Linked DNA regions of Saccharopolyspora erythraea NRRL 2338. The protein of the gene in region 1 binds, or shares a complex with, the protein of each later gene. Links are inferred from orthologs where the notes say so. Each region holds a gene or a part of one and is shown on either strand. Other genes may lie near its edges. The genes, in order: SACE_RS01285 and SACE_RS04175.

Evidence for each region.
Region 2: the proteins of SACE_RS01285 (region 1) and SACE_RS04175 are in contact, whole or in part, in a cryo-EM structure (PDB 8Z21), measured with the Escherichia coli proteins. The link is inferred for Saccharopolyspora erythraea NRRL 2338 from one-to-one orthologs.

Annotation. Positions count from the first base shown.
Region 1 is NC_009142.1:292,725-302,118, forward strand. The notes cover bases 2,563-5,383. They hold SACE_RS01285 (ABC transporter ATP-binding protein), read left to right. Parts: upstream 2,563-3,387; coding sequence 3,388-4,380; downstream 4,381-5,383. Other genes in these bases: SACE_RS01280 (ABC transporter permease), read left to right, coding at 2,563-3,370; SACE_RS01290 (ABC transporter ATP-binding protein), read left to right, coding at 4,501-5,383. In the rest of the region: SACE_RS01270 (ABC transporter substrate-binding protein), read left to right, coding at 1-1,299; SACE_RS01275 (ABC transporter permease), read left to right, coding at 1,420-2,430; more of SACE_RS01280, read left to right, coding at 2,441-2,562; more of SACE_RS01290, read left to right, coding at 5,384-5,607; SACE_RS35980 (DUF4236 domain-containing protein), read left to right, coding at 5,670-5,837; SACE_RS01295 (EamA family transporter), read right to left, coding at 5,874-6,791; SACE_RS01300 (LysR family transcriptional regulator), read left to right, coding at 6,865-7,761; SACE_RS01305 (HAMP domain-containing sensor histidine kinase), read right to left, coding at 7,769-9,310; SACE_RS01310 (response regulator transcription factor), read right to left, coding at 9,307-9,394. UniProt on the Escherichia coli protein: Part of the ABC transporter complex OppABCDF involved in the uptake of oligopeptides and of the ABC transporter complex MppA-OppBCDF involved in the uptake of the cell wall murein tripeptide L-alanyl-gamma-D-glutamyl-meso-diaminopimelate.
Region 2 is NC_009142.1:941,923-951,256, reverse strand. Bases 2,711-5,471 are described here. They hold SACE_RS04175 (ABC transporter permease), read right to left. Parts: upstream 4,674-5,471; coding sequence 3,747-4,673; downstream 2,711-3,746. Other genes in these bases: SACE_RS04170 (peptide ABC transporter substrate-binding protein), read right to left, coding at 4,748-5,471; SACE_RS04180 (ABC transporter permease), read right to left, coding at 2,783-3,754; SACE_RS04185 (ABC transporter ATP-binding protein), read right to left, coding at 2,711-2,771. Outside these bases: SACE_RS04195 (S10 family peptidase), read left to right, coding at 1-494; SACE_RS04190 (ABC transporter ATP-binding protein), read right to left, coding at 746-1,747; more of SACE_RS04185, read right to left, coding at 1,740-2,710; more of SACE_RS04170, read right to left, coding at 5,472-6,379; SACE_RS04165 (Ppx/GppA phosphatase family protein), read right to left, coding at 6,584-7,558; SACE_RS04160 (lytic transglycosylase domain-containing protein), read right to left, coding at 7,930-9,334. UniProt on the Escherichia coli protein: Part of the ABC transporter complex OppABCDF involved in the uptake of oligopeptides and of the ABC transporter complex MppA-OppBCDF involved in the uptake of the cell wall murein tripeptide L-alanyl-gamma-D-glutamyl-meso-diaminopimelate.

The DNA.
Region 1 (9,394 bases):
AACTTCGAGCGCTGGTACCACCAGACCGGCGCGGGCCAGAACCAGGCGCTCTCGTACTACTGGATCGAGAACTTCGGTGGGTTCGCCGACGGCCAGACGCCGTCGCTGTACTCCTCCTGCGATTCGCCGGACCCGGCGACCGCGGTGATCCACCTGACGCGCGCGACGTCGAAGTTTCCGGACCTGCTCGGTCTTCCGTCGTTCAGCATGCAGTCGCCGGCCGCGATGGAGCAGTACCAGGCCAACAACGTCCAGGCCCAGGGCGACAGCTTCTCCTACCCCGAGTACGCCAAGGCGCACCCGACGGGCACCGGGCCGTTCAAGTTCAGCGGCTACGACGAGGGCAACCAGACCATCAAGCTGGCCCGCAACGACCAGTACTGGGGCGAGAAGGCCAAGATCGGCGAGCTGATCTTCCGGATCATCCCCGACGAGACCTCGCGCAAGCAGGAGCTGGAAGCCGGCAGCATCGACGGCTACGACTTCCCCAACGCCGCCGACCTGCAGGCGCTGCGCGACGCCGGGCACAACGTGCTGGTGCGCGACCCGTTCAACATCATGTACCTGGGCTTCACCCAGAAGAACAACCCGGCGCTGAACGACCTGCGGGTGCGCCAGGCCATCGCCTACGCGCTGGACCGCGACAACCTGGTCAAGGCCAACATGCCCGAGGGCGCCGAGGTGGCCACCCAGTTCTACCCGGACACCGTCGAGGGATACGCCCCGGACGTGCAGAAGTACCCGCACGACCCGGAGAAGGCCAAGCAGCTGCTCGCCGAGGCAGGGCAGCAGAACCTGACGGTCAACTTCTACTGGCCGACCGAGGTCACCCGGCCCTACATGCCGGACCCCCAGGGCATCTACAACGCGCTGGCCGAGGACCTGCGCGCCGTGGGCATCACGGTGAACCCGGTCAGCAAGCCGTGGAACGGCGGCTACATCGACGACGTCGACAACGCCCGCGCCGACATCTTCCTGCTCGGCTGGACCGGCGACTACAACACGCCGGACAACTACATCGGCACGTTCTTCGGCACGCCGACGAACCGCTTCTACACCGCGGGCGCACCGTGGGGCGAGCAGCTCGCCGCCGAGCTGCGCGCCGCCGACAGCGAGCCCGACGAGGGCAAGCGGCAGGCGATGTACCAGCAGATCAACCGCAAGCTGCTGGCCGAGTACCTGCCCGCGGTCCCGCTGTCGCACTCGCCGCCCGCGCTCGTGCTCAACGAGCGGGTGAAGGGCCTGGTCCCCTCGCCGCTGACGGACGAAGAGTTCGCGACGGTGAGCCTCTCCGAGTGACGTGACGGCGTTGCGCCGACCCGGCTCCGGTCGTGGCGCTGCCGGTTGTGACCGGCAGCGCCACCGGCCTGGACGGGGGCGCGGCGCGCACGTCGCGCACGGACCGACCTTGGGGGACTAGTGCTCCGCTATACGGTTCGACGGCTGGCGCAGCTCGTGCTGGTCGTCGCTGTGCTGTCCGTCCTGCTGTTCGCCTGGCTGCGGGCGCTGCCCGGCGGCCCGGTGTCGGCGCTGCTGGGCGACCGGGCGACGCCCGAGTCCCGCGCGAAGCTCGAGGCGCAGCTCGGCCTGGACCAGCCCATCTTCGTGCAGTACTGGAAGTTCCTGGAGCGCGCCGTCACCGGCGACTTCGGCACCTCCACCGGTGTCCAGCGCGGTGCGCCCGCGCTGGAGGTCTTCCTGGTGCGCTTCCCGGCGACGCTGGAGCTGTCGATCCTGGCGCTGCTGCTGGCGGTCGCGGTCGGCATCCCGCTCGGCTACCTGGCGGCCCGGCGCCGGGGGAGCTGGCTGGACAACCTGAGCATCACGTGGTCGCTGGTGGGCGTCGCGGTTCCGGTGTTCTTCCTGGCGTTCCTGCTGAAGTTCGTCTTCGCCGTCGAGCTCGGCATGCTGCCCGCCTCGGGCCGCCAGGACACCGGGATGGACGCGACGCGGGTGACCGGCTTCTACATCCTCGACGGGTTGCTGACCCGGGAGTGGGACGCGGCGTGGAACGCCTTCGTGCACCTGGTCCTGCCCGCGATCGCGCTGTCGACCATCCCGTTCGCGGTGATCTTCCGGATCACCAGGGCCGCGGTGCTCGACGTGATGGACGACGACTACGTGCGCACGGCGCGGGCGAAGGGCCTGAGCGCGATGGTGATCAGGACCAGGCACATCCTGCACAACGCGATGCTGCCGGTGGTCACCACGGTCGGCCTGCAGACCGGCGCGCTGCTGGCGGGCGCGGTGCTGACCGAGCGGGTGTTCAACATCCCCGGCATCGGGCAGGCGGTCGCGGTCGGCTTCCAGCGCAAGGACTTCCCCGTGCTGCAGGTCGTGATCCTGTCCGCGGCGATGGTGTACGTGCTGGTCAACCTGATCGTCGACCTCTCGTACGCGATGATCGACCCGCGGCTGCGGACGCGGTGAGGGGGCGGACGTGGTGCTGAACACGCGCAAGGCGCGAATCGACGAGCTCGCCGAGAGCACGGCCGACTCCGGGGTGAGCCTCGCCGCGTCGGCGTGGCGGCGGCTGCGGCGCAGCCCGGTCTTCCTGGTCGGCGCGGCGATCATCGGCATCTTCGTGGTGCTGGCCGTCACCGCGCCCTGGCTGGCGCCGCACGACCCGGCGCTGCGGGTCCTGGAGCACCAGGTCTCCCGCGCGACCAACACGATCCCGCCGCCGCAGGACGGGTTCCCGCTCGGCGGCGACCAGTACGGCCGCGACCTGTTCTCCCGGCTGCTGCTCGGTTCGCAGCAGACGCTGCTGGTCGCGGTGCTGGCCACGGTGATCGGCCTCGGCGGCGGTCTGGTCCTCGGTGTCACGGCGGGCGCGTTCGGCGGCTGGGTCGACTCGGTGGTCATGCGGATCGTCGACGTGATGCTTTCGGTGCCGTCGCTGCTGCTGGCCGTCTCGATCGGGGCGCTGTTCGCCAGCCAGACGCAGTTCACCGTGATCCTGGCGGTGGCCATCGTGCAGGTGCCGATCTTCGGACGCCTGCTGCGCGGCACGATGCTGGCGCAGCGCGCGAGCGACCACGTGCTGGCGGCTCGGGCGCTGGGCGTGCGGGAGACCGCGATCGTGTTCCGGCACATGCTGCCCAACGCGCTCGGCCCGGTCGTCGTGCAGGCCACGCTGGTGCTGGCGGTCGCGATCATCGACGCCGCCGCGCTGTCGTTCCTCGGACTCGGTGCCGCCGACGACTCGATCCCGGAGTGGGGCCAGATGCTCGGCGGCGCGCAGACCGTCATCGACTCGCACCCGCAGCTCGCGTTCTGGCCCGCGGGCTGCATCATCCTGGTCGCGCTGGGCTTCACCCTGGTCGGTGAGTCGCTGCGGGACGCGCTGGACCCGAAGAGACGACGCTGAGGACCTCGAGGACGAACATGGCGCTGCTGGAAGTCCGCGACCTCTCGGTGGTCTTCGCCCGCAAGGGCGAGCCGCCGGTGACCGCCGTGGACGGGATCTCCTTCGACGTCGAACCCGGGCGCACCGTCGGCCTGGTCGGCGAGTCCGGGTGCGGCAAGTCGGTCACCTCGCTCGCGATCATGGGACTGCTCCCGCCGCGCGGCGCGGAGGTCTCGGGCTCGATCACCTTCGACGGCACCGAGCTGCTCGGCCTGTCCCGCCAGGAGCTGGACAAGCGGCGCGGCCGGGACCTGAGCATGGTGTTCCAGGACCCGCTGACCTCGCTGAACCCGGTGGTCTCCATCGGCGTGCAGGTGGCCGAGGTCATCGAGCGGCATCGCGGTCTGCCCCGCAAGAAGGCCATGCCGGAGGCCGAGGAGCTGCTGGCCAAGGTCGGCATCCCGGACCCGCGCCGGAGGCTGCGGGAGTACCCGCACCAGCTCTCCGGCGGCATGCGGCAGCGGGCGCTGATCGCGATGGCGCTGGCGTGCCGGCCGCGGCTGCTGATCGCCGACGAGCCGACGACCGCCCTGGACGTCACCATCCAGGCGCAGATCCTGAACCTGCTGACCAAGCTGGTCGCCGAGACCGACACCGCGCTGATCATGATCACCCACGACCTGGGCGTGGTCGCCGGGCTCTGCGACGAGGTGAACGTGCTCTACGCGGGCCGGGTCGTGGAGCGTGCGGCCCGCCACGAGCTGTTCGCCCGGCCCCGGCACCCGTACACGGCGGGCCTGCTGTCGTCGATCCCCCGGCTCGACGCGACCAGGGGGCAGAAGCTCACCCCGATCAGGGGCTCGATCAGCGACAACATCCCGTGGGACGCGGGTTGCGCGTTCTGCCCCCGCTGCCCGAACGCGCTGGAGGTCTGCCAGCAGCAGACCCCGGAGGTCAGTGTGGACGTGGGGGCGCGCTTGCTGCGCTGCCACAACCCGGTGCGGGAATCGTCTTCCATGGAGGTCTCGTGAGCAACGCTTGTTCTACTGCTCGCGGGGCCGACCGGGTGCGGGTGTCCCGCAAGACGCAGGAGGTCTCGTGAGGGGCTTTTCCGCGAGCACGGCGACCACGACGACCTCGGGGGAGAGGGCATGACCGAGCAGCTCCTGGTGGAGGTCGACGACCTCGCGGTGCACTTCCCGATCAAGCGCGGGGTGGTGCTCGACCGCACGGTCGGCTACGTCTACGCCGTCGACGGGGTGTCGCTGCGCGTCCGCAAGGGCGAGACATACGGCCTGGTCGGCGAGTCGGGCTGCGGCAAGTCGACGCTCGGGCGCGCGCTGCTGCGCCTGGAGAAGCCGACCGGCGGCCGGGTGGTCTTCGACGGCACCGACCTGTCGGCGATGAAGGGCGAACGGCTGCGCCGTATGCGCCGTCGCATGCAGATGGTGTTCCAGGACCCGCTCGCCTCGCTCGACCCGCGGCAGTCGGTGGAGTCGCTGCTGGTCGAGGGGATACGCGCGCACGGTCTGGACAAGGGCCGCGAGTCCACGGCGAAGCGCCTGCGCGAGCTGCTCAGCGCGGTGGGGCTGCCGTCGACGTCGCTGCGCAAGTACCCGCACGAGTTCTCCGGCGGGCAGCGCCAGCGCATCGGCATCGCACGCGCGCTGGCGGTCGGCCCCGACCTGCTGGTCGCCGACGAGCCGGTGTCGGCGCTCGACGTCTCGGTGCAGGCGCAGGTGCTCAACCTGCTGGAGGACCTGCAGGACGAGTTCGGCCTGACCTACCTGGTGATCGCGCACGACCTCGCGGTCGTCCGCCACATCGCCGACCGGATCGGGGTGATGTACCTGGGCGGGATCGTGGAGGAGTCGGAGTCCGACGACCTCTACACCGAGCCCCTGCACCCCTACACGCGCGCGCTGCTGTCGGCGGTCCCGGTGCCGGACCCGGTCGTGGAGGACCAGCGGGAGCAGATCCTGCTCTCCGGTGACCTGCCCTCGCCGGCCGCGCCGCCGACGGGGTGCCGCTTCCACACCCGCTGCCCGTGGAAGCAGCAGACTCGCTGCGACACCGAACGCCCGGTGCTGCGCGAGATCTCCCCCGGTCACCGGGTGGCCTGCCACTACGCCGAGGAGATCCGCAGCGGCGCTATCGCCAAGCACGACGTCGAGGCCGAGGCGGTCGCGCCGGACGACTTCGGTGGCATCGCCGTCGGCTCCACCTCGCCGGCCTCGACCACCGAGGCGCTCGGCTGAGGAGCGCCTTCTCCGATGTCGGGTGGTTGCGCCGCTCGGCGATCGGTCGACACGATGGGGTCATGGGTTTCAAGCTGCGCAAGAGCTTCCGGATCGGCCCGCTGGTGCTGCACGTCACCCAGCGCGGCCTTTCCTCGTGGGGTCTGAAGGTCGGCCGCTGGTCGTGGAACGCCAAGACCCGCAAGCACACCTTCGACACCCCTGGACCGGGCTACTGGCAGTCGAAGTAGCGGCGAGCAGGCGGTTTCGCACACCGCCCGCCGTCGTCACCTCGCCGGCGTGAGCACCGGTTCCGGTTCCGGGAGCTCGACGGGCTTGCCGCGCCGGATGCTGCCGAGCAGCACCCCGCCCACCACGACGGCGCCCGCGACCAGCTCGAACGGGTCTGGCTGCTCGTTCAGCACCAGCCATGCCGAGGTGAACCCGACGACCGGCACCAGCAGGGTGAACGGCGCGACGGAGCTGGCCGGGTTGCGACCCATGAGCGCCGTCCAGACCCCCGAGCCGATCACCGTGGCGAAGACGATGATGTAGGCGAGCCCGCACAGCGCGTAGAGGCCGGTCTGCGTGGTGAACGACGTCCAGACCGCCTGCCAGCCCACCACCGGGCCCTCGACGAACGCCGACAGCGCGAACATCGGCAGCGGCGGCACGACCGACATCCACAGCGCCAGGTGCAGCGGGTTCTGCGGGTTCGCCTTGCGGTTGCACAGGTTTCCGAACGCCCAGCCCAGCGCGCCGAGCAGGGTCAGCACGACCGGCAGCAGCGCGGCGTCCTGCGCCCGGTTCCAGCCGATCGCGACCATGCCGAGCACCGCGATCGCGATTCCCAGACCCTGCAACGCGTTCAGCCGCTCTCGCAGCAGCAGCGCGCCGAGGATCACGGTGAACGGCGCGGAAGCCTGGAGCACCAGCGACGCCAGTCCCGTCGGCATCCCGACCTCGATCGCGACGAAGAGGAACGCGAACTGCAGCGTCCCGAAGCCGAGGCCGTAGCCGACCAGCCACTGCCACCGCACCTTCGGCCGCGGCACGAACAGGATCGTGGGCAGGGCGATCAGCGCGAAGCGCAGTCCGCCGAAGAACAGCGGCGGGAAGTGCTGAAGGCCGAAGTCGATAGCGATGAAGTTGACGCCCCACAGCAGGACGACGAACAGGGCCAACAACCGGTCTCTGGCAGTCACGCACTCGATGGTGAGCGCCGCTCACTATGAAGCACAAGCGATATAATCTGCAATATCGCTGTAGTATTCCTTCATGGATGTTCGGAGGCTGAGACTGCTGCGCGAGCTCGCCGACCGGGGCACCGTCACCGCGGTCGCGAAGGCGCTGGCCTACACACCGTCGGCGGTGTCGCAGCAGCTCCGCGCGTTGCAGGCCGAGGTCGGCGTCACCCTCACCGAACCGGCCGGGCGAGGTCTCCGGCTCACCGACGCGGGCCGGGCGCTGGCGGCCCGGGCCGACGAGGTGCTCGCGGTGCTCGACCGCGCCGAGGCCGAGCTGAACACCTACCGCTCCACGCCGCGCGGGACGGTGCGCGTGGCCCTGTTCCCCTCCGGCGCGCTGCTGTTGCTGCCCGGACTGCTGCGTCGGATGTCGGCGATCCGCGAGGTCTCGCTGGAGTGCCGGGACGTCGACATGACCCCGCCGGAGGTGCAGGCGCTGGTCGCCGACTTCGACATCGTGGTGGCCCACCGCGACGACCAGGCGCAGCCGTTCGACAGCGAGCGGATGGAGATCACGCCGCTGCTGCGCGAGCCCCTCGACGTCGCCCTCCCTCGCGGCCACCCGCTCGCGAGCCGGGATCGCGTCGAGCTGACGGAGCTGGCAGGCGAGCCTTGGGTGAGCGTGGACATCGGGTTCCCGGTCGACGACGTCCTGCGCTCGCTGGCGGTGCGCACCGGCACACGACCCAAGGTCGTGCAGCGCATCAACGACTTCCGCGTGATCGAGGCGCTGGTCGCCGACGGGTTCGGCGTGGCGCTGCTGCCGAGGTACACGGTCGACGATCCGCGCCTGGTGCTGCGCCCGCTCGCGGGCGTGCGCGCGGGCCGCAACGTGGAGGCGGTCTCCCGCCGGGGCGCGTCGGAACGGCCCGCGGTCCGGGCGGTCTTCGACGCCCTGCTGGCCGAAGCGGCGAGCGTGACGGGGTAGTCGGGTGCTACGCGGTTGACGGGCCGGGCGCGTCCGATCCGGTGGCCGACCGGTCGCCGCGCGGCAGGGTGAGGGTGAAGACGGCACCGCCGTCGTTGTGCACGGTGATCCGCCCACCGTGCACGAGGGCGTTCTGCTGGGCGATTGCCATGCCCAGGCCGCTGCCGTCGGTCGCGCTGCGCGCCCGGTCGCCCCGAACGAAGCGGTCGAACAGGATCCGCGTCAACTCCTCCGGCACGCCCGGACCCGAGTCCGCGACGCGCAGGACGACCTGCCCGGGATCGGTGCCGTCGATCGCAACGGTGACCGGCTCCGCACCGTGGTGCACGGCGTTGGCCAGCAGGTTGCAGACGATCGTGTGCAGCCTGCGCGGGTCGCCGACGAGCGTGGTGTCCGCCGTGGCGTCCAGCCGCACGTCGGCATCGCACGTGACCAGCTCGATCGCCTCGCGCACCAGCTCCCGCAGGTCGACGCCCTCCGGCCGCAGCTCGGCGGCGCCGGAGTCGAAGCGGGAGATCTCCAGCAGATCGTCCACCAGCCTCGCCAGCCGGCGGGCCTGCGTGGAGACCAGCGCGACCGCCCGGGAACGCGACTCCGGGTCCGGGTGCTCCAGGCTGTCGGCCGCCGCGACCAGCGAGGCGGTCGGGGTGCGCAGGTCGTGGGCGACGTCGGCGACGAACCGCTGCTGCTGGCGGTCCTTGACCCGCAGCTCCTCGATCGAGTCGCCGAGCCGCTGCGCCATCGTGTTGAACGCGCTGGTGAGCTCGGCGATCTCGTCCTTGCCGCGAACCGGGAGCCGGGTGTCGAAAGCGCCCTCGCCGATCCGGTGCGCGGCGGCGGCGACCTTGCGGACCGGCCGCTGGACGCTCGCCGCCGCCAGCAGCGCCAGCACCACGCCGAGCGCCGAAACCCCGAGCGCCACCACCGCGAGCGCGTTGCGCAGCTGCGACAGCTCGGAGTGCAGCGGCTGCATGTCGTAGAACTCCACGAGAACCAGGTCGGGACCGACCCGCGAAGCGAAGGCCAGCAGCTGCCCACCGCCCTCGACCGGCACCGTCTCGGTGGTCGTGCCACCGGTGCGGGCCCTGGCCACCAGACCGGCGGTGCGGTTCACCCACGGCGTGGTGGTGGCGACGAACGCCGGCTCGGGGAAACCCTCGAACCGCAACGACGACGCGTCCACGTGCTCCGGCCTGAGCTGCGGACCGTAGTAGTAGTCGGGTCCTTCCAGCAGCCACACCGGTCCCGGCGCCGGCCCGTTGGCGCTGGGCATGAAGTCGACGACCGACCAGTGCAGGCCCTTGCGTCCGATCATGTAGTCGGCGACCGTCTTGATCCGGTCCTTCGGCTCGGCGGCGGTGCGGTACCTGGCCTGCGCCTGGCTGAGGTCCGACAGGAACCCGGCGCTGGCGGCCGCGTTGAACCGGTCGGTCGTGCCCGTGGCCTGCAGCCGGTACGCCGCGAACGCCATCGCGACCGTCGCCGTGGTGGTGACCACCATGAGGGCGACGACGATCCGCATCCGCAGCCCGAGGCGCGGACGCCTCACGGCCGCTCCCACCGGTAGCCGAGACCTCGCACGGTGCGCAGCAGGACGGGGTGCGCGGGGTCCTCCTCGATCTTCGCGCGGAGC
Region 2 (9,334 bases), 650 kb from region 1 along the record:
GGGACCAGCGGCGCACCGTCGGCCGGATGGACGGGCGGTTCACCGGCTGGGAGCCGGACGCGGCGGGCGAGCACTTCTCCGACGACCCGAGCATCTCCGGCATCCGCGGCGCCTACGCGGCGGGCATCAACCACTACCTGCGCGCCGAGCTCGACTACGTCAACGACCTGCCCTACGAGACCCTGAGCAGCCGGGTGCAGCCCTGGTCGTACAAGGAGTTCGAGGGTGCGTCGGTGTCGGTGGTGGAGAAGCTGAGCGCGGCCATGCGCGCCAACCCGCACCTGCGCGTCCACGTCGCCTGCGGCTACACCGACGGCGCCACGCCGCACTTCGCCGCCGAGCACGTGCTGGCCCGGCTGACGATCCCGCCGCAGCTGCGGGAGAACATCGAGGTCCGCTACTACGACGCGGGGCACATGATGTACGTGCACGAGCCGTCGCGGATCCAGCAGTCGGCGGACCTGGCGGCCTTCGTGTCGGGCGAACGTCCTTAGTGGACGGACGACGCGCTCGGCGTTGACCGCGGCCCTGCTCCGGAGACGGAGCGGGGCCGCGTTCGTTTCTCGCCCCCATCCATAGTCGGCATTGTCCCCGGATTGTCCTTCCACGCCAGTGCGACTTCTGGCTCCAGATCGGTGCCTCGGGCCGTCGCGGCTGCAACGCGATGCTGAAAGCCGAGCAATGAGCCCCGAAAGCACGACGCCCGCCCTCCGGGTGGAGGGCGGGCGTCGCAGATGCGCGCGGATCAGGCCACGACGTGCGGGCGTTCCTCGGCGAAGTGGCACGCCGAGGGGTGCTCGCCCATCCGGACGGTGAGCTCCGGCTGCTTCTCGGCGCAGATCTCCTGCGCCTTCCAGCAGCGGGTGCGGAACCGGCAGCCCGAGGGCGGGTTGGCCGGGCTCGGCACGTCGCCGGTGAGCCGGATGACCTCCCGCCTGCCCCGCAGCGTCGGGTCCGGCACCGGGACCGACGACAGCAGCGCCTGCGTGTAGGGGTGCTGCGGGTGCTCGTAGATCTGCTCGTCGGTGCCGATCTCGACGACCTTGCCGAGGTACATCACCGCCACCCGGTCCGACAGGTGGCGCACCACGCCGAGGTCGTGGGCGATGAAGACGTACGACAGCCCGAACTCCTGCTGCAGCTCGCCGAGCAGGTTCATCACCTGCGCCTGGATCGAGACGTCCAGCGCCGACACCGGCTCGTCGCAGACGATCACCTTCGGCCGCAGCGCCAGCGCGCGGGCGATGCCGATGCGCTGCCGCTGACCACCGGAGAACTGGTGCGGGTAGCGCTGGATGTGCTCGGGGTTGAGCCCCACGACCTCCAGCAGCTCCTGCACCTTCTGCCTGCGCTGCCCCTTCGGCGCCACCTCGGGGTGGATCTCGAACGGCTCGCCGACGATGTCGCCGACGGTGCGCCTGGGGTTCAGCGAGGTGTAGGGGTCCTGCAGCACGATCTGCATGTCCCGGCGCAGCTTGCGCAGCTCCGAGCCGCGCATCCGGAACATGTCCCGCCCCTCGAACAGCGCGCTTCCGCTGGTCGGCTTCTCCAGCCGCATCAGCACCTGCGCGAGGGTCGACTTGCCGCACCCGGACTCGCCGACGACACCGAGCGTCTCGCCCTTGTGCAGGTCGAACGACACGCCGTCGACCGCCCGGACGTGCCCGATGGTGCGCCGGAACAGCACGCCCTGGGTCACCGGGAAGTGCTTGACCAGATCCCGGACCTGGAGGATCGGCTCAGTCACGGGTCATCAGCTCCTCCGCGAAGTGGCATGCGCTGGCCCGGCCCAGCCCGAGCTGGTGGAAGGCGGGCACCTCCCGGCTGCACCGATCCTCGGCCCGCGGACACCGCGGGTGGAACGGGCAGCCCGGCGGGACGTTGAGCAGGTTCGGCGGCAGGCCCTTGATGGTGTCCAGCTCCTGGCCCTTGAGGTCCAGACGCGGGATGGACCGCATCAGGCCCTCGGTGTAGGGGTGGCCCGGCTTGCGGTACAGCGAGTACGCGTCGGCGGACTCCACGATCCGCCCCGCGTACATCACCACGATCCGGTCGGCCACCTCGGCGACCACACCGAGGTCGTGGGTGATCAGGATCAGCCCCATGCCGCGCTCGCGGCGCAGATCGTCGAGCAGGTCCATGATCTGGGCCTGCACGGTGACGTCGAGCGCCGTGGTCGGCTCGTCGGCGATCAGCAGCTCCGGGTCCAGCGCCAGCGACATCGCGATCATCGCGCGCTGCCGCATGCCGCCGGAGAACTGGTGCGGGAACTCCTTCACGCGCTGCTTGGCGTTGGGGATCTTCACCTGGTCCAGCAGCTCGACGGCGCGGTTCATCGCGTCCTTGCGGGACATCCCGCGCCGCATCCGCAGCTGCTCGGCGATCTGGAACCCGACGGTGTAGACCGGGTTCAGCGCCGACAGCGCGTCCTGGAAGATCATCGCCGTCGACTCGCCGCGCAGCTCCCTGCGCCGCGCCTCGTTGGCCTTGAGCAGCTCCTCGCCCTTGTAGCGGATGGAGCCGCCGGTGATCACGCCCGGCGGGATGTCCAGGATTCCCATGATCGTCTGGGCGGTGACGCTCTTGCCCGAGCCCGACTCACCGAGCACGGCCAGCGTCTCGCCCTTGTCGACGTGGTAGCTCACGCCGTTGAGGACCTTGGCCACGCCGTCCCTGGTGCGGAACTCCACGTGCAGGTCCTCGACCTCCAGCAGCGGCCCCTGGGGCTTGTCGGAGGAGTGCTGGGAGGACTTCTCGTCCACAGCGGTCATGCCGGATCCTCCTACTTCTGCTTCGGGTCGAGCGCGTCGCGGACGGCGTCACCGAGCATCACGAACGCCAGGACTGTGACGACCAGGAACAGGGCGGGGAACAGCAGCAGGTGCGGCGCGCCCTGGATGTAGTTTCGGGAGTCCGCGATCATCACGCCCCACGAGACCACCGGGTAGCGCAGGCCGATGCCGAGGAACGACAGCGTGGCCTCCGCGCCGATGAACGCGCCGAGCGCGATGGTGGCGTAGACCATCACCGGCGCCAGGCAGTTCGGCAGCATGTGCCGCAGGATGATCCGCGGCGCGCCGGCCCCCAGCGCCCTGGCGGCCTTGACGTAGTCCTGCTGCTTGGCCGCGATCGCCGCCGACCGCATGATCCGCATCGCCATCGGCCACGACAGGATCGCGATCGACAGCACCACCTGGGTGACCACCCGGGTGCCGCTGGGCACCGCGACCTCGGCGTTGAAGGTGGTCAGGATGACGATGGCACCGAGCACGAAGGGCAGGCCGAGGAAGATCTCGGAGAACCGGGACAGCAGGTTGTCCGCCCAGCCGCCGTAGTAGCCGGCCAGCAGCCCGACGGTGGCACCGAGCAGCACCGTCAGCAGCGTGGCCATGATGCCCACGATGATCGAGGCCCTGGTCCCGTGGATCGCCCTGGCCCACAGGTCGCGCCCGAGGTTGTCGTAGCCGAACCACGCCTCGGCCGACGGCAGGTCGCGGGCCTTGGACAGGTCCTGGAAGTTCGGGTCCACCGACGTGAACACGCCGGGGAAGGCCGCGATGAACAGCAGGACGGCGATGATCGACGTCGCGATGATGAACAGCGGGCGCCTGCGCAGGTCGTGCCAGGCGTCGCCCCAGAGCCCGCGCGGCTTCTTCGCCTTCTGGCCGAGGGGCGCGGCGAGCGCGTCCCCGCCCGATCCGTCGCGCACGGCGGCGACGGCGACGTGGTGGGTGGATTCGGCAGGCTCAGTCATATCGGATCCTCGGGTCGAGAGCCGCGTAGAGGAGGTCCACGATCAGGTTCATCAGCAGGTAGACGATCACCAGCAGGGTGACGATCCCGGTGACGGTGGTCCCTTCCTTGGTGAGGATGGACCGGAAGATCAGTCCGCCGATGCCCCTGATGTTGAACACGCCCTCTGTGACGATCGCACCGCCCATGAGGGCGCCGAGGTCGGTGCCCAGGAACGTGATCACCGGGATCACGGAGTTGCGCAGCAGGTGCACCCCCACCACCCGCTTGGGTTCGAGTCCCTTGGCGACCGCGGTGCGCACGTAGTCCGCCCGGCGGTTCTCCATCAGGCTCGTCCTGGTCAGCCGGGCCACGTAGGCCATCGACAGGGACCCGAGGACGAAGCCCGGCGCGATCAGCTCGCCGATCGAGGGGTCGGAGCTGACGGTGGGCCGGATGATGCCGAGCTCGGTGCCGAGCGAGATCTGGATCACGAAACCGGTGACGAACACCGGCAGCGAGATCAGGAACAGCGTGGACACCAGCACCAGGTTGTCCAGGAAGCTGCGGCCCCGCAGGCCGGTCACGATGCCGGCGAGCAGGCCGATGACCGCCTCGATGATCAGCGCGACGAGCGCGAGCTTGATCGTGACCGGATAGGCGTTCTCGATCAGCTGGCTGACCTGGATGCCGGCGTAGGTCTCGCCGAAGTCACCCGTAAAGAGCTTCCCAAGGTACTTGAAATACTGGATGATCAGCGGATCGTCCAGGTTGTACTTCGCGTGCATCTCCGCGATGTACTCCGGCGGGCAGCCGCGGTCGCCGCACTTGCCGGCGAACGGGTCGCCGGGGATCGCCCAGACGAGCAAGTAGATGATCAGCGTGGTGCCGATGAACACCGGGATCAGCTGCAACAGCCGTCGCAGCAGGTAACGACCCATCAGGGCCTCCTCAAACAAGCCAGCGCGGGGCCCGGCCCGCCGGGTCTCGACGGGCCGGGCGCGCGTGCGGATCGTTACGGGTTGAGACGCACAGTGGTCAGGTCAAGCTCACGGTAAGCCTTGACCTCGCCCGCTGCGATCCGTTCCGAGAACCCGTACTGGACCGGCTGCGTCCACAGCGGGACGATCGGCAGGTCCTGACCCAGCAGCTTCTCCGCCTCGGCGTAACCCTTGTTCGCCTCCTCGATCGTGGGAGCCGCGTTCGCCCGGTCGAGTGCCGCGTCGAAGGCCGGGTTGGAGTAGCCGTAGTCGTTCGACGACGCCCCGGTGCGGTACAGCTGGGTCAGGAAGGTCTCCAGGTTCGGGTAGTCGGCCTTCCACCCGGTGCGGAACAGGCCGTCGAACTGGAAGGCGTTCGCCGTCTGCCGGAACTCGCCGAAGGTCGGGACCGGGGTGAAGACGACGTTGATGCCCAGGTTCTGGCGGATGCTGGCCGCGACGGCCTCGCTCCACTCGTTGTGGCCGCCGTCGCCGTTGGTCTTGACGGTCAGCGTGCCCTGGAAGCCACCGGCCTGGGCCAGGTACTGCTTGGCCTTCTCCGGGTTGAACTCGCAGGCCTCACCGCACTGGTTGGGCACGTAGCCCTCGACGGCGGGGGTGGCGAAGCCGTCCGCCGGGTCGCGGCCACCGGCGAAGACCGTCTCGGTGATGGTCTTGCGGTCGATGGACATCGAGATCGCCTTGCGCAGCAGCGGGTTCTTGAACCGCTCGTCGTAGATCGGGAAGCCCATGTTCTGGGTCAGCAGACCCGGCTTCTCCTTGGCGCGCTCACCGAGGTCCTGCTTCCACTTGTCGCCGACCAGGGCCGAGACCGGGATCGCGCGCAGGAAGTCGAGGTTGCCCGACACCAGGTCCTGGTAGGCACCGTCGAGCTGCTCGTAGACCTTGAACTTGGCGCCCTTGATCTGCGGCTTGTCCGCGCCGGCGTAGTTCTCGTAGGTGGCGACGTTGAGCTCGACGTTCGGCGTGCGGTCGACGAACTTGAACGGACCGTTGCCGATGGGGTGGTCCTCGAACTTCTTCGGGTCGGCGAAGAACGAGTCGGGAAGCGGCTTGTAGGCCGAGTAGCCCAGGACGACGGGGAAGATCGTGAAGGGGCTCTTGAGCTTGACCGTGAAGGTGTTGTCGTCGACGACCTTGAGGCCCGACATCTCCTTCGTCGGCGGCGTCGGCGGGGACGCGGGGCCGGCCTCGCCGTCGGGGTCCTTCGGGTGGACCACGTCGTAGCCGTCGACCTGCTCGAAGAAGCTCGCACCCTGGAAGCCGTTGGGGCCGTAGGCGGTGTAGTTCCAGGCGTCCACGAAGTTCTTGGCCTTGACCGGGGTGCCGTCGTGGAACGTCCAGCCCGGCTTCAGCTTGATGGTGAAGTTCGTGTTGTCGGTCGTGGTGATCGACTCCGCGACCGCGTTCTCGACCTTCAGGTCGCTCGCCCGGTACTCGACCAGGCCGGTGAACAGGGCGTCGATGATGAAGCCGCCGTTCTCCTCGGTCGTGTTGCCAGGAACCAGTGGGTTCTCCGGCTCGCCCCAGTCGAGGGTGACGATGCCGTCCTCACCCGAGGCGCTGCCGCCTCCGCCGCAGGCACTGGCGAGCATCGCCACCGCCATTGGGACCGCGACCAGAGCGGCCAAGCGTCCCTTTCGCATGTACGTCCTCCCGCTTCCACGTGTGCCCCGTCGGGGATTTTCGGGGGTCACCACGCACGGCGGCGTTCACCGCCGCGTCAGACGAGCGTAAACATAAGTGAGAACGGGCTCACAGCAATCCGCTGTCACAAAGCCGTCACCTTCTGGCTCGATCCAGAAACCCCGTCACTCAGAAGGTGGAATAGGACGACCACACTCCGGGAACTAGCTGATAGACAGGGCGATGCCGTCCAGGATGTCGTGTTCACTGACGGTGATCGAGTCGATTCCGGCGCGTTCCGACAGCTCCTCTGCCAGCACCTTCACCACCAGCGCGCCGCCGACGATCACGTCCACCCGGCCGGCGTGCAGGGAGCCGATCCCGGCGCGCTCGTCGTGGGTCATCGACAACAACTGCTCGGTTGTCCGTTCGAGTCCATTCCGGGATATCTGTGAAAGGTGAATGGCGGCGGGATCGTACTCCGGCAGATTCTGCGCGATGGCCGAAAGCGTCGTGACCGTTCCGGCGACCCCCACCCAGGTCCGGGCATCCGAGGAATCGACGGCGGCGAACGCGTCGTCCAGAATGCCGCGCGCGACCTTGACGGCCTCGCGGACCTCGTCCTCGGCCGGCGGGTCGCCGTGCAGGCTGCGCTCGGTCAGCCGGACGCAGCCGATGTCGGCGGAGTACGCGGCGGTGATGTCGGCGCGCACGCCGTCCCAGGTGCCGACCACCAGCTCCGTCGAGCCGCCGCCGACGTCGGTGACCACGAACGGCCCGTCCTGCGGGTCCAGGTCGCCGACCGCGCCGATGAACGACAGCCGCGCCTCCTCGTCACCGGTGATCACCTCCGCGTCGATGCCGAGGGTCTCGCGCACCATGGCGAAGAACTCCTCGCGGTTGGAGGCGTCCCGCGTGGCCGAGGTCGCCACCATGCGGATGCGCTCCACACCCTTGCGGCGCGCGATGTTGGCGTAGTCGACAAGCGCGGCCCGCGTGCGCTCGAGCGCCTCGTCGGCGAGCCTGCCGGTGGCGTCGACGCCCTGGCCGAGCCGCACGATTCGCATTTCGCGGTGGATGTCGCGCAGGTGCCGCGTCCCGCCGTCGGGATCCGAATCCGGCCCCGGGGAGACCGTCACGTCGGCGACGAGCAGCCGGATGGAGTTCGTTCCGCAGTCGATCGCCGCGACACGTGACATCGCTGGTCCTCCTCGATACGTGCGCCGGCCGGCCGCCGCAGGCCCGCCGCGCGCTGCGCGCTTGTCGGCCCCCACGCTAGTTGCGCGCCCGGCGGACGCACGCGCGTGGTACCGCAACGCCGTGTCACACGAAAGTGGAGCGCGCGGACTCCTTCGGACGGGTGACCCGTGGTAACTCAGCGCGCCCGGGGCGAGGGCGCGAACCGCCGGGCGAAAACGGGTGATCCAGGAGAGATTCACCCGCCTGCCAAGCCAACTCCAACCAGTCGAGCGACCTCGACCGGTGGTATCGCGGGCCCGGGCAGCGGCAGGCGGCGTCCCTCGCACCAGGAACACCGCCTGCCGGGCCGGCCGGTTTCACCCCCCGGACATCACCGCTGCGCGGGCGCGTAGTCGTCCGGCACGACGCAGGGCACCAGCGACCCTCCGTCGCCCGGCTCCACGTAGACGGTCGCGCCGGCGGTCGCCGCGGCGGGATCGGTGCGGCCCGGCGGGAGGTCGTTCCCGGCCGTCGGCCTGTCCTGCTCGGTCACGAACTCGCCGTTGTGCAGCACCGGCACCTGGCACGACGACGGCGGCCCCGGCTCCTCCGGCGGCGTGCTGCTGCCGGGCGGAGGCGTGCTGCTGTCCGGAGGCGGCGTCGTGCTGTCCGGGGGCGGCGTGCTGCTGTCCGGCGGAGGAGTCGTGCTCTCCGGCGGTGTGCTGCTCTCCGGAGGCGGTGTCGTGCTGTCCGGAGGCGGCGTGCTGCTGTCCGGCGGAGGAGTCGTGCTCTCCGGCGGTGTGCTGCTCTCCGGCGGGGGCTGGCTGCTTCCCGGCGGCGGCGTGGTGCTTTCCGGAGGCTTGCTGCTCTCCGGCGGGGGCTGGCTGCTTCCCGGCGGCGGCGAACTGCCCGGCGGGGTACTGCCCGGCGGGTTGCTCGACGGCGGAGTGCTCGACGGGGCGGGCGGTGGGGTGCCGTTCGGCGGGTGCGCCGTCGGCGTCGGAGAAGGCCCCGGAGCCGGCGCGGGCGCCGGCGCACCGGCCGGGGGCGGCGTCTGCGGCATCGCCAGGACCGCCGGGCCGTCGGGCAGGCGGTTGCCCTCGAGCACGTCGTCGACCTCCGGCGCCAGCTCCGACGGCGTCGGCGTCACGCCCTTGGCGTAGGCGGCGGCCCAGACCAGGACGGTTCGCACGTACTCGTCGGAATGGTTGTAGCGGAACACCGCGGCGGCCAGGTTCGCCGGCTCGCGCAGGTTCGTCCCCCCGGAGCACAGGTAGTCGGCCGCCGCGACGGTCGCGTCGTGCACGTTGTGCGGGCTGCTGACGCCGTCCCGGTTGCCGTCCGTCGCGTACTTGCGCCAGGTCGACGGGATGAACTGCATCGAGCCGACGGCCCGGTCCCAGGTCGGGTCGCCGTCGTACTGGCCGCCGTCGGTGTCCGGGATCGCCGCGATCCCCGGACCGCCGGAGAGCCGCGGGCCGAGGATGGCCTGCACGGTGGTGCCCACGACGTCGATCTCGCCGCCGCGGGCGTGCCCGGACTCGATGCGGCCGATGGAGGCGAGCACCGACCAGTGCACCCCGCACGACGGGGTCGACTCCGACGCGCGCTCCGCCGCCGCGACGTAGGCCGACAGCATCGGCTCCGGGATTCCCAGCGGTCCGCTGGGCACCTCGACCGCGGGCCCCGCACCGGTCGCGAGCCCGTCCGGGTCGCCTGCCCGGTCGAGCACATCCGGGCTGAGCTGGTCGGCCTGCGGAATCCGCCCGCCCGCGCCGAGCTCCCGCGGATCGGCA